Regions from separate parts of the Catenibacterium mitsuokai genome, predicted to be linked through region 1. Evidence: a T-box and tRNA genes for the amino acid it is inferred to sense, from the RefSeq annotation. Region 1 holds a T-box; the other holds one or more tRNA genes.
The links. The T-box of region 1 lies ahead of alaS (alanine--tRNA ligase). A T-box ahead of a tRNA ligase gene usually reads a tRNA of that ligase, here a tRNA-Ala.
Positions count from the first base shown of each region.

Region 2: it encodes a tRNA-Ala, which carries the amino acid that the T-box ahead of alaS (alanine--tRNA ligase) is inferred to sense. The anticodon was not compared.

Region 1 is NZ_CP102271.1:810,178-817,056, forward strand. Features, by position in the region: gene recD2 (SF1B family DNA helicase RecD2) at 1-1,922, shown strand, start outside; gene NQ499_RS04090 (Na/Pi cotransporter family protein) at 2,069-3,040, shown strand; T-box leader at 3,083-3,277, shown strand; gene alaS (alanine--tRNA ligase) at 3,309-5,915, shown strand; gene NQ499_RS04100 (IreB family regulatory phosphoprotein) at 5,974-6,231, shown strand; gene ruvX (Holliday junction resolvase RuvX) at 6,231-6,653, shown strand; gene NQ499_RS04110 (DUF1292 domain-containing protein) at 6,657-6,879, shown strand, end outside.
Region 2 is NZ_CP102271.1:706,086-712,964, forward strand. Features, by position in the region: gene NQ499_RS03515 (heavy metal translocating P-type ATPase) at 1-283, opposite strand, end outside; gene NQ499_RS03520 (cation transporter) at 299-517, opposite strand; gene NQ499_RS03525 (ArsR/SmtB family transcription factor) at 531-878, opposite strand; gene NQ499_RS03530 (FprA family A-type flavoprotein) at 988-2,334, opposite strand; gene NQ499_RS03535 (flavin reductase) at 2,350-2,946, opposite strand; gene NQ499_RS03540 (putative ABC transporter permease) at 3,006-3,746, opposite strand; gene deoC (deoxyribose-phosphate aldolase) at 3,997-4,665, shown strand; tRNA gene NQ499_RS03550 (tRNA-Ala) at 4,760-4,835, opposite strand; tRNA gene NQ499_RS03555 (tRNA-Ile) at 4,856-4,932, opposite strand; tRNA gene NQ499_RS03560 (tRNA-Ile) at 4,953-5,029, opposite strand; gene NQ499_RS03565 (hypothetical protein) at 5,643-5,819, shown strand; partial or broken gene NQ499_RS03570 (PTS sugar transporter subunit IIC) at 5,877-6,879, shown strand, end outside.

The sequences.
Region 1 (6,879 bases):
GAGTGGGTAAGAAGATGGCTGAAAGAATTGTAGATGCTTTAGGTGAAAAAGCTCTTACAACTATTAAGGAGAATCCAGAGTGTTTAAATGGGATTCCTCATATGAGTGAGACAATTAAAAATAATATTGTTGGTATACTCACGAGTCAGGATTATGATCAGCAGGTATTATCTTTCTTTATGGGCAATGGAATTTCTACGCGTAATCTGACTTTAATACAGAATTATTATAAAGAGAAGACACTTGATGTATTACAGAATGATCCTTATCGTCTTATTGATGATATAGAAGGTATTGGTTTTAAAAGTGTTGACGAACTCGCAATGAAAACCGGTGTAGAGCCACTTGATGAAAAACGTATTCAGGCAGGGATTCTGGCTTCTTTAATGGATTTATGCTTTCAAACAGGAAGTACCTATAGTGATTATGAATCTTTTTATCATAATTTCAGACGTATGCTACCTGAATGTCCTGATGAATTATTTGAGAAGAATCTAGATGATATTACAGGTACAAAAGTAATTCAGGAAGAAGATCGTTATTACCCAGGTGATTTATATGAGAGTGAGAAGATGATTGCTGAAAAGTTTGAACGTTATCTAAATCAATCAGCTAATCCTATTGAAGAGTCTTTAATTGATGAAAAAATTAAAAGAGCAGAAAAATCACAGGGTATTACATATGATGAAATACAGAAGAATGCGATTAAGAAGTTCTTAGAAGAATCTGCGCTTATTTTAACAGGTGGTCCAGGTACAGGGAAAACAACAATCGTACAGGCTATTTTAAAGGTTTATCGTTCATTATATCCTGATGAAAAGATTGGCTTAGTAGCACCTACAGGACGTGCGGCTAAGCGACTATCAGAATTAACTAAACTAGAGGCATCCACTATTCATCGCTTATTAAAATGGGATATATCTACTAATACATTCTCTATGAATGCCGATCATCCTTTAGATATAGATCTCCTTGTTATTGATGAGTTCTCGATGGTAGATACTCTCTTATTTTCTAAATTACTAGATGCCTGTGGTCATGTTCATAAGATTCTGCTTATTGGTGATGACCAGCAGCTGCCATCTGTATCACCAGGTAATGTCTTAAAGGATATGTTATTGAGTGGTATTCCTCATATCTGCTTACAGACTATTTATCGTCAAGAAGAAGGCAGTGGCATTGTGGCATTATCCCATGATATTAGAAACGATCAATATGATTCACATGTCTTTGATGATTATCGTGATATTCATTTTACTGTCTGTCCTAATAAAGATGTCGCTCATTGTGTACAGATTATTGTGAAAAAGGCAGTCGAAGAAGGCTATGATGCATCCGATGTACAGGTACTTGCTCCTATGTATCGTGGTGTTGCAGGTATAGATGCTTTAAATGAATCATTACAGGCTATTTTTAATCCACCCACAAGTGATAAAGCTGAAATCAAAGTGGGCGGTAAGATCTTTAGGGAAGGAGATAAGCTTCTTCAATTAAGAAATCGTCCGGATGATGATGTCTATAATGGAGATGTAGGTATTCTAGTAGAAATAGAAAGAAAGGAAGATACAGGCTTACCTTATGACAGCTTGACAGTGGACTTTGATGGTCAGTTTGTCAATTATCGTACCAGTGAATTCAATATGTTAAGGCATGCTTATTGTATGTCCGTTCATAAATCTCAGGGTAATGAATTTAAGATTGTTATTATGTCAGTGCTGCCAGAATATAGCATCATGATGAAGAAGAACTTATTATATACAGGTATCACAAGAGCTAAGCAGTCTTTGTTTATCTTAGGGGATCATGGTGTCTTTATTCGAGGTCTACATAATAATCAGGATGAACAAAGACGCACAACATTAATCAAACGCTTTCAGGAGAGACAGAATACTTCTACTTTTTCGATATCTGGCTTCGAATAATCAAGTAAATAATTCGTTAAAAACATTAAATTTAAGTTATTTTTGTAAAGTACTTTACATAAACTTAAGATTATTTTAACATTTAGTTAACGACATTTGCGTGGAGACACGTTATAATGGAGTGGTAAAAGAAGGAAAACGAGATTATGAAAATAACTAACTGGCTTGATTTGTTAGGTGGGCTGGCACTCTTTTTGTATGGAATGCAGGTTTTGAGTGATTCCTTAGAAGATGCTGCAGGTGACCGCTTAAAAACTATCTTAGAAAAATTAACAAATACAAAATTTAAAGGTGTTCTTGTCGGAATCGGTGTAACAGCTGCTGTGCAGAGTTCTTCTGCGGTGACTGTTATGTTGATTGGTTTCATGAATGCTAGCTTGATGACATTAAACAGATGTATCTGGGTTGTAATGGGTTCTAATATCGGTACAACTATTACAGCACAGATGATTGCAATTAATGTAGGTGTTGTTGCACCGGTCTTTGCAGTTGTGGGTGTCTTCATGTGCTTATTCTTTAAGAGTCGTAAGGTAAGAGGCATTGGTTCAGTCATGACTGGATTTGGTATCCTTTTCATGGGCCTGAATATGATGAGCGGGGCCGTTGTGCCACTTCAGAAGGAACCGGTCTTTATTAAATTAATGACAACTCTTTCTAATCCAATACTTGCAGTATTATTTGCAGCTGCCTTTACTGCTTTGATTCAGTCTTCTGGTGCAGCAGTAGGTATCCTTTCTGCACTTGCAACTAAGGGCTTAGTTCCATTTAGCACAGCAGCATTCATGGTATGTGGATTAAACATCGGTACTTGTATTACTGCCATTCTTGCATCAGTGACTGGATGTAGAAATTCTAAGCGTATTGCGACATTCCATGTTTTATTTAACTTGGTAGGTACAATCTTCTTCTTGATTATATGTTCTGCTACACCATTATTATCATGGATTGCTGAATTCTCTGGAACTCCAGCTCATCAGGTGGCAAACTTCCATACAGTATTCAATATTGTAACTACAGTAATCATGTTACCATTTGATGCAGTATTTATGAAACTTATCTACAAGTTATTACCAATCAAGGGTGAAATGCTTGCAGAAGGTTCTTTAATCGAAGAATAGAGATAAGGCTTGCGCCTTATCTTTTTTTTATGTATAATAGGTGCATAATCGTTGAGAAAGACAAGTACTTCATAGAGGTCTTAAGAGAGAGAACGGGTGGTGCAAGTTCTTGGGTGTATGAAGGAAGGCTCCTTTCGAGAGTGATGTAAACATCAACGTATGACTGCGTTAAAGTCATAAAGGGCATAGATAGTATCTATGAATAAGGATGGTACCGCGATTTAAGTCGTTCCTTTTAAGGAACGGCTTTTTTATTTAGGAGGATATTATGAAAAAGTTAACAGGTAATCAGACTCGTGCATTATTCCTTGAATATTTCAAGAAACAGGGACATATGGTTGAACCAAGTGCTTCATTGATTCCACATGATGACCCAACATTATTATGGATCAATGCAGGTGTAGCAGCATTAAAGAAATATTTTGATGGTACAGAAAAACCAGCATGTAATCGTATCACAAATGCACAAAAATCTATTCGTACAAACGATATTGAAAACGTAGGGAAGACAGCACGTCACCATACATTCTTTGAAATGTTAGGTAACTTCTCTATTGGTGATTATTTTAAAACAGAAGCAATTCATTTTGCATGGGAATTCTTAACAGGGGAAGAATGGCTTGCTTTTGATAAAGATAAATTATATATCACTGTTTATACAGATGATGAAGATGCATACAATGTATGGACTAAAGAATGTGGTGTAGATCCATCACATATCTTAAAGACTGCAGATAACTTCTGGGAAATCGGTGCAGGACCTGGTGGACCAGATAGTGAAATTTTCTATGACCGTGGAGAAAAATATGACCCAGATCATATCGGCGAAAGACTATTCTTTGAAGAAATGGAAAATGATCGTTATGTAGAAATCTGGAATATCGTATTCTCTCAGTTTGATTGTGATCCTACAATTGATCGTAAAGATTATAAAGAATTACCACATAAGAATATTGATACTGGTATGGGTCTTGAAAGAATTACTTCAATCATCCAGGAAGGTGAAACAAACTTTGATACAGACTTATTCTTACCTATCATTCATGCAACAGAAGAATTAGCTGATGTAAAGTATGCAGAAGATAAGATGGCTTATAGAGTTATTGCCGATCATATCCGTACTGTAACATTCGCATTAAGTGATGGTGCTATGTTTGACCGTGCAGGACGTGGTTATGTATTAAGAAGAATTTTAAGAAGAGCTGTTCGTTACGGTAAGAACATCGGTATCGATAAGCCTTTCTTATATACTTTAGTAGATGTTGTAGTAGATAACATGAAAGAATTCTATGATTATCTTCCAGAAAAAGCAGAATTCGTTAAGGAAGCTGTTAAGAAAGAAGAAGTGGCATTCCATAAGACATTATCTCAGGGTGAAAAGAAGATCAAGGATGTTATTGCACACTCTGACGATAAGATGATTGATGGTTCTACTGCCTTCATGTTATATGATACATATGGTTTCCCACTAGAATTAACTATTGAAATCGCAGAAGAATCTGGTTTCACTGTTGATAGCGAAGGGTTCCAGGTAGAAATGAAAGCACAGCAGGATCGTGCTCGTGCAGCACGTGGTGAAAGAGAATCAATGGCTTCTCAGAAGATTGATTTAATGGATTTCACTACTCCTTCTACTTTCGTTTATGACACAGCACCTTGTAAGACTACAGTTATAGGTTTATTCAAGGATGGAGAAAAGGTCGATGAACTGACTGATGAAGGTGAAATCATCGTTGAAACAACTAACTTCTATGCTGAAATGGGTGGTCAGTGTGCAGATACAGGTTCTGCGCATTCTGATCAGTTTGATGCGGAAGTCACTAATGTATTAAAGGCTCCTAATGGTCAGCATTTACATTATATTAAGTTAACGAGTGGCAGTGTACATGTAGGTGATACTGTAGAATTAACAGTGGATACAGCACGTCGTACTTTAATTGAAAATAACCATACAGCAACTCACTTATTAGATGCCGCATTAAAGAATGTCTTAGGTTCACATGTTGGACAGGCTGGTTCTTACTTAGATGAAAACAGATTACGTTTTGACTTCACTCATCCATCAAAGATGACTAAAGAAGAATTAACAGCTGTAGAAGATATGGTTAATGAATATATCTTCAAGGGTGTTGATGTAGATGTTAAAGAAATGCCTAAGGAAGAAGCCATCAGTGCAGGGGCAACAGCTTTATTTGATGAAAAATATGGTGATGTTGTAAGAGTTGTACGTGTAGGTGACTTCTCAGTAGAATTATGTGGTGGTACACATGTTTCTAATACTGCAAAGATTGGTTTATTCAAGATTGAAATGGAAACTTCAGTTGGTTCTGGTGTAAGAAGAATTGAAGCAGTCACTAATGTGAGAGCTTATAAAGCATTAAGAAAATCTGAAGAAACTTTAGAAGAAGTAGGTACTGTACTTAAGGCAAATGATTTGAATAAAATCGTAGAAAAGGCTGAAAGCACTATGACTACACTTAATGCAATGAAGAAAGAAATCGAAACATTAACAAGTAAGTTGAATGCATTAGAAGCAAAGAACCAGGCATCTCAGGTTGAAGAAGTCAATGGTGTGAAGTTCCTTTATACTCATGTAGAAAAGGATAATGCAGCCGCTAAACAGATGGCATTTGATTTTAGAGACCAGTTAGAAAGTGGTATTGTCGTAGTGACAAGCACTTTTGAAGGAAAGAATTCATATTTTGTAGGTATTACTAAGGATCTTACAAATACATATAAAGCAGGTGTATTAGTTAAGGCTATGAATGAAGTACTTGATGGTCGTGGCGGAGGAAAACCAGATTTCGCTCAGGGTGGTGCACCAACATTAGATAAGATTGATGAAGCAATCACTGCCGTAAAATCTAAATTGTAAAAAAATTGAATTTTATCTTCGTTTATACTAAAATATAAATTGTATAGGGGGGTTCATTATGGCACAAGATTATACACAGACAAGAGTATTTAACTCAGAAGATCTCAAGCGAGAAGTAATTAGAAATAATTTGATGACAGTTGCTGAGGCTTTAGAAGAAAGAGGATATAATGCAGTTCACCAGATTGCTGGTTATCTGATCTCTAATGATCCTGCTTATATTTCAAGTCATAAGAGTGCAAGATCTATTATTCAGCAGGCTGATCGTGATGAAATTATTGAAGAACTTGTAAAGTTCTATTTGGAGTCTAAATAGTGGAAAAGATTTTAGGACTAGATTTAGGTTCACGTACTTGCGGTGTTGCGATAAGTGATACATTAGGAATGCTTGCACATGGTGTAGAAACTTATCATTTTAGCGAAAACGCTTATAAGAAATGTGCTTATCATATCAAGAATATCGTAGAAGAGAATAATATTCATACAATTGTTTTAGGATTACCTAAGCATATGAATGGTGATCTTGGTGAACGTGCACAGATTTCTATTGATTTTAAAGAACGTTTAGAGAAGATGATGGATGTTGAAGTTATTCTTGAAGATGAAAGATTGACTACTGTTATTGCGACAAATAATCTGATTTTTGGTGATGTTTCTAGAAAGAAACGTAAACAGGTTGTTGATAAGATGGCAGCAGTTGAAATTCTTCAGGGCTATCTTGATAAGATAAGGAGATAAGCAATGGACGACAATAAAATTGTGATTACTGATAATAATGGGGAAGAAAACGTATTTGAAATTCTTTTCACTTATGAAGATGAAGAGAATGGAAATAAATATGTCATGTATTATAGTGAAGACGATGATGAGCAGATTTTTGCATCTCGTTATGATGATGATAATCATCTATACGATATCGAAGATCCAGCTGAATGGGAGCGTCTAGAAGAAGTTCTAGAAGACT
Region 2 (6,879 bases), 100 kb from region 1:
GATAGAAAACCATAACGGCAGAACCTTCAAGATATTCACCAAGACACATAGCCCCGATTGTTGCGACAGCCATTAAGAAGTTTTCATCAAATACCTGACCATGACTGATATTTTTAATAGATTTTCTTAAAATATCATGTCCAATCACAAAGTAGGGGATTAAATAGAGGATAAACTCGACATAGCCTGGTACAGGGACAATTGTCTTAAATACAGTAATCACAATCAATAAGACAATCGCAATAATAATTCTATTTAAAACATTCTTTTGCTTCTTTGTCATTTCAATCACTCCTTATTAAAGGAAGATTTCGCAATCATCCTCAACAATTTTACAATTTTCTCTTGCTTTTTCCATAACTGCCTGAGGATCAACACCTTCCTCAAACTCAACCTTTAACTTTAAAGTCATAAAACTTAAAGTGGCATCCTTAACACCTTCAGTATTCTTTACTGCTTCTTCCATTTTATTTGCACAATTTGCGCAATCTACATCTACCTTATAAGTCTTTTTCATATTATTTTCTCCTTTACTCTTCAATATGATTCATACCAATAGATAAAATACTTCTTACATGATCATCATCTAATGAATAGAAGATAACCTTTCCTTCTCTTCTAAACTTTACTAGTTTCGCATCCTTTAATACTTTAAGCTGATGACTAATGGCTGGCTGAGAAAGCTGTAATATAGTAGCTAAATCACCTACACATAGTTCACCTTCAAATAAAGCATAGAGAATCTTGATTCTTGTAGAATCACCAAATGTCTTAAATAAATCGGCTAAATCATAAAGATATTCATCATCAGGCTGATTCTCTAAAACCTTTGAAACAACATCTTCATTCGCATTTAAGAATTCATTTCTCTTTTCCATGGCTCCTCCTCATATAAACGTTTTTACATATTTAATTATATGAATATATTAATATGTTGTCAATAGAAAAGTCGAAGAAACAAATGTTTCTTCGACTTGACTGTATGTATTATTCAGTTATTTCTTCAAAATCTGAAGCAGGATGTTTACATAGAGGACAAATAAAGTTTTCAGGAAGTTCTTCTCCGCTATATTCATAACCACAGATCTTACAGCGCCATTTACGCACAGGAGCTTCTTCCTTAACTTGATGTTCTTCATTCATATCTTCTACAATCACATCAGCAAGAGCTTCAATTTTTTCATAATCTGCATTTTTCATACGTGATTTAATAGTGAGCCCTTCACCGATATAATTCCAAGATAATGGTTCAAGAATAGCTTTCATAGTCTTCTTAGCACTTGGTGCCCATGTACCATTTTCAATTAAAACACATGTACGATTCTGTAAAAGATGTTCCTTGATTTCTACCAATAAGTTCTGCATAGGTGTGAATAAACCCGCATTATAAGATGCGCTTGCGAATACTAGATGAGAATATTTAAAACTTTCAGATAAGATATAAGATGGATCAGTCTTAGATACATCATATACTTTAATATTGTGAATACCTTTTTCACTTAACTTACTTGCAAGAATCTCCGCTGCATTGGCAGTACCGCCATAAATAGAACCATAAGCAATCATAACACCCTTTACTTCAGGTTTATAAGCAGCCCAAGAAGCAGTATGTTCTACCATTAAGTTAATATCTTCATCCCATATAGGTCCATGCAGTGGACAAAGCATTGAGATATCGAGAGTAGATGCTTTCTTTAAGGCATTAGTCACCTGTACACCATATTTACCAACAATATTTGTATAATAACGTCTTGCTTCATTCCAGAATGATTCATCTAGGTCCATTTCACTTGTAAATAGATTGCCATGAAGTGCACCAAAAGTACCAAATGCATCCGCACTAAATAAAATACCAGTTGTAGAATCATAAGTCATCATGACTTCAGGCCAATGTACCATTGGTGTAGTAACGAAGTTTAATACATGATGTCCAGTTTCTAAAGTATCGCCTTCCTTGACAACTATAGCACGGCTATCTACATCAAAATCAAAGAACTGCTTCATCATACGGAATGTCATAGTATTACCCACAATCTTTACATTAGGATAACGTATTACAATATCACAAAGTGTTGCACAATGATCAGGCTCCATATGATTGACGACTACATAATCAAGTGTTCTACCATCTAGTACATGTTCTAAATTTTCTATGAACTGATGAGCAATCGCTGCATCTGCAGTATCTAATAAGACAGTCTTATCATCTACTAATAAATAAGAATTATAACTTACACCATCAGGAACAGGATAAACATTTTCAAATAGTTCTAAACGTCTATCATTGCCTCCTACATAATAAAAATCATCACTTATTTGTCTTACATTAAACATTCCTTTTCCTCCTGCTTAAAGTGGCTCAAAATCAGATGCCGGATGTTTACAGATTGGGCAGATCAAATCCTCAGGTAATTCATCACCTTCATAGACCCATCCACAAATCTTACATACCCATCCTTTTTTCTTCTTTTCTGGTTTTGGTTTCACATTCTTGAAATAATAGTCATATGTCATAGAATCATGATCATTTAAGATAACAGCATCATCAAGTTCTACAATAAACATCGTATGTGTTAACTCATCCAATGTTTCTATAACATGACCTTTCATATATGCATTTGCATATTGTGTTAAGTAAGGTAATGAGTCTTTCAAATCATACATATCAAAACCATCAAACTTATTAATCTCTTTACCACTCTGGAAACCAAATCGTTTAAAGATATCAAAAGGGCATGTGATATCAAGCACAGATAAAGTCATATTCTTTGACTTCATCAATACATCATGAGTGTAATTCGCCTTATTCACAGTCACTGCAATACGATAAGGATTACTTGTGAGCTGTACAGCTGTATTAATAATACAGCCATTAGGCTTATTACCATCATTTACACCTAATACATACAAACCATAACTGAGTTTAAATAATGCATTCTTTTCCATGGTCACACCTCCTCTTGTTTATTATAACCGTTTACACAAAAGAAAAAAACTCAGATGCATTATTTCTGAGTTTTTGTGTGGTATTTGTTTAAGATATCAGGGAATGCCTTGACTAAACGACGATGTGAATATTTCTTAATAAGATGTTCACGGTGACTATCCTTTAATTGACGTGCAATCTTAAAGATATCATCTGTTGTAATTTCATTATGAATATCTAGTTCTAATTCATCGGCAAACTTCTTAAGATCCTGAGAGACTGTCTCAAGCTTTTTCGCAAGATGAGTGGCTTCAACAAGTGTAGTAATGAAGTCGCTTGTGAATAGTGTGATACAAACAGTAGAAGCAATAACCATTGGAATATAATCATATTGTATAAGCATATGAGTTAGATATGGCTGTACATTCTTTACGGCAGTCACAGAGAAGAAACCAAAGATAAAGAAGCCTTCTAAACAGATACGACCATTTAAATTAAATCTCATTTGAGAATAATCCCACCATCTTGCATGAAACATCTTTTCCATGAAATAAGATGTGAGATATTCAATAAAGCATGCGACAATAGCTCCTTCTATAAAAATAAGAGACCAATCTTTAGAGATAGGAAATAAAGCACATACAACAATCGCACCTGATCCATAAATAGGAATGCAAGGTCCGGTTAAGAAACCACTGTTATGTATCTTATGACCTGTGGCGATAGGGCAGATAAGTGATTCCCAGATCCACCCACAGAAACTATAGATAAAGAAGGAAATAACAAGTATTGTCCAGTTATTCGCAAATGCATCTAACATATTATATTAACCTCCTTATTAATATTTCACCCATTATAGCATTATAGTAATATAGAAACAAAGAAAACTATAATTTGAGCTTAACTTATTCTTTTTATTAAGAAAAAGGAAATTAAAAGAAACTGATACATTTACGATTATAGGTGCAATAATTACAAAAAATTGGAATTAAGATGCCGGAAAACATAATTGGTTACTTTATTTTAGATAAACTGTTATAATAGTTTATGTAAAGAGAGGTAAAAATAAAATGAATACAAATGATATTTTAAAAAAAGTAGACCACACATTATTAGCTCAGAGTGCCACTTGGGAAGACATTAAGGTAATCCTAGATGATGGAATCAAATATGGTACAGCATCTGCATGCATTCCAGCTGCTTATGTGAAACAGGCAGCAGAATATGTGGATGGTAAACTTCCTATCTGTACAGTTATTGGATTCCCAAATGGATACAGTACAACTGCAGTAAAAGTATTTGAAACAAAGGATGCTATCGCAAATGGTGCATCTGAAATTGATATGGTTATTAATATCGGATTCTTAAAAGATAAGAGATATGAAGAAGTAGAAGATGAAATCCGTCAGATTCATGAAGCGTGTGATGGTAAAATCTTAAAGGTTATTATTGAAACATGTCTTCTTACAGAAGAAGAAAAGATCAAGATGTGTGAATTAGTCACAAATGCAGGTGCAGAATACATTAAGACATCAACAGGGTTCTCAACTGCAGGCGCTACATTTGATGATGTAAAGTTAATGCATGATCATGTGGGTGAAGGAGTTAAAGTAAAAGCAGCAGGTGGTATTAGGTCATTTGATGATGCTGAAAAGTTCATCGAACTTGGTGCTGACAGACTTGGTACAAGCCGCCTAGTTAAAATCATGAAGAATACAGACACTGGTGCAGGTTACTAAAAGTAAAGAACCATAATCCTTTATGTAGGACTATGGTTCTTTTTTACGCAATGAAATAAAAAAACAGACACATATGTGTCTGTTAAGTTCTAAATGGTGGAGCCTAGGAGGATCGAACTCCTGACCTCCTGCGTGCAAAGCAGGCGCTCTCCCAGCTGAGCTAAGGCCCCAAAGAAATTTTAAATAAACATGGTGGGCCTGAATGGATTTGAACCATCGACCTCACCCTTATCAGGGGTGCGCTCTAACCAACTGAGCTACAGGCCCATGTTTAACAGTTTTAGAAATGGTGGGCCTGAATGGATTTGAACCATCGACCTCACCCTTATCAGGGGTGCGCTCTAACCAACTGAGCTACAGGCCCATTTCTTGACTGCTCACCTATAATACCATGTAGAAGTAGACACGTCAATAAAAAAATAAAGAAATTATACAGAAATTGGGAAAATCGGAGAAACCAGGAAAATCTGATTCCGATGCGATATTATCTTAAATAGCATGAAAGTTGTAAAAACAAATTATTAACTTGAATACCCACAAACTACTGGTATAAAAGACGTTTTTAATAGGATTCTTTTAAATGGCATGAGAAAGATGAGATTAATATCATATGCAGGCTATGGGTATTACAAAAAGTTGTTTGATTTCTTTATTATACCAATGGTGTGAGTATATAGTTGAAAAATAAATGTATATTTAATGTAATAGTTCACGAAGAATGAAAACTGTATTTTGTTGGTAAAATATTATGCTTTACTTTTCTAGATAAAAGAATTGTTTTACTTATTAATTTAAAGAAATATAGGTAAAAAATCAGTAAAATAATTAGTTTATTGGTCTTATAACTGTAAAATCGTCAAATAAATAGTAAAAACGTATAAAAATAGAGTAAAACAATTGATTTATTTACTAAAATGTTTTACTATCATAGCAGATAAAACATCGATGTAATATCAATTAAAAGAGGAGAGAGAAAAATGTATCAGAAATTTATGGACTTTATGTCCGACAAATTGATGCCGATTGCTATGAAAGTCGGTACTCAAAAACATTTAGTTGCATTAAGGGATTCATTCATTGCAACTATGCCTGTAGTTATGACAGGATCAATCGCTTTATTGATTAATGCCTTTTTAGTAGACTTCCCTTCATAGTTCGGATGGGATGGAATTACTAAAACATTCCAGTGGTTAGTAGACATCAACGGTCTTATTTTTAATGGTTCACTTGCTATTGTATCACTTGTATTCATCTTTGCTTTGGGTTATAACATTGCAAAAGTATACGAAGTTGATAAACTATCAGGTGGCTTAGTCGCATTATCATCATTTGTTATTTCTTTAGGAACATCAATGACAAAAGCATTTGAAGTATCAGGTGTAACTAGTGGTGTTGCTAAAGCTCTTAACAAAGTAGCTGGCTTAAGTTATGCAAAGGGATCTTTATCAGTAACTGTTAGTGGCTTGATTCCTGGTAACCAGGTAAGTTCTAGAGGTTATTTCACTGCAATTATTATTGGCTTCTTAGCAGTTATTGTTTTCGCTAAGATTATGAAGAAAGACATTACTATTAAGTTACCTGATTCAGTACCACCTGCAATCGCTGTTCCTTTCACATCTATTATTCCTGCTTTTGTTGCAATGTATGTTGTTGCAATTCTTACATTTGCATTTGACCAGTTAACTGGTAAACTAATTATCGATTGAATCTATGATGTATTACAGGCTCCATTATTAGGATTCTCTCAGAGCCCGGTTTCAGTTATTGCTGTTGCATTCTTAACTCAGTTATTCTGGTTCTTTGGTATCCATGGTGGAAACGTTATGGCACCTATCATGGAAGGTGTATTTGGTGTTGCTTTACTTTCTAACCTTGAAGCATATAAGGCTGGTACAAAAATTCCTTATTTATGGACTAGTGTGTCATATGGTGCATTCGTATGGTACGCAACATTAGGATTATTAATCGCAATTTTCATGGTATCAAAGAATAAACATTACAGACAGGTTGCTAAATTAGGTATTGCTCCTTGCTTATTCAACATTGGAGAGCCTGTTATGTATGGTTTACCTACAGTATTAAATCCAATTCTATTTATTCCATTCTTATTATGTCCAATCGTAATGTCAGGTGTTGCATATGCAGCAACAGCTTTAGGTTTAGTTGCTCCAGTAACACAAAACGTTGCATGGGTAATGCCTCCTGTTCTATATG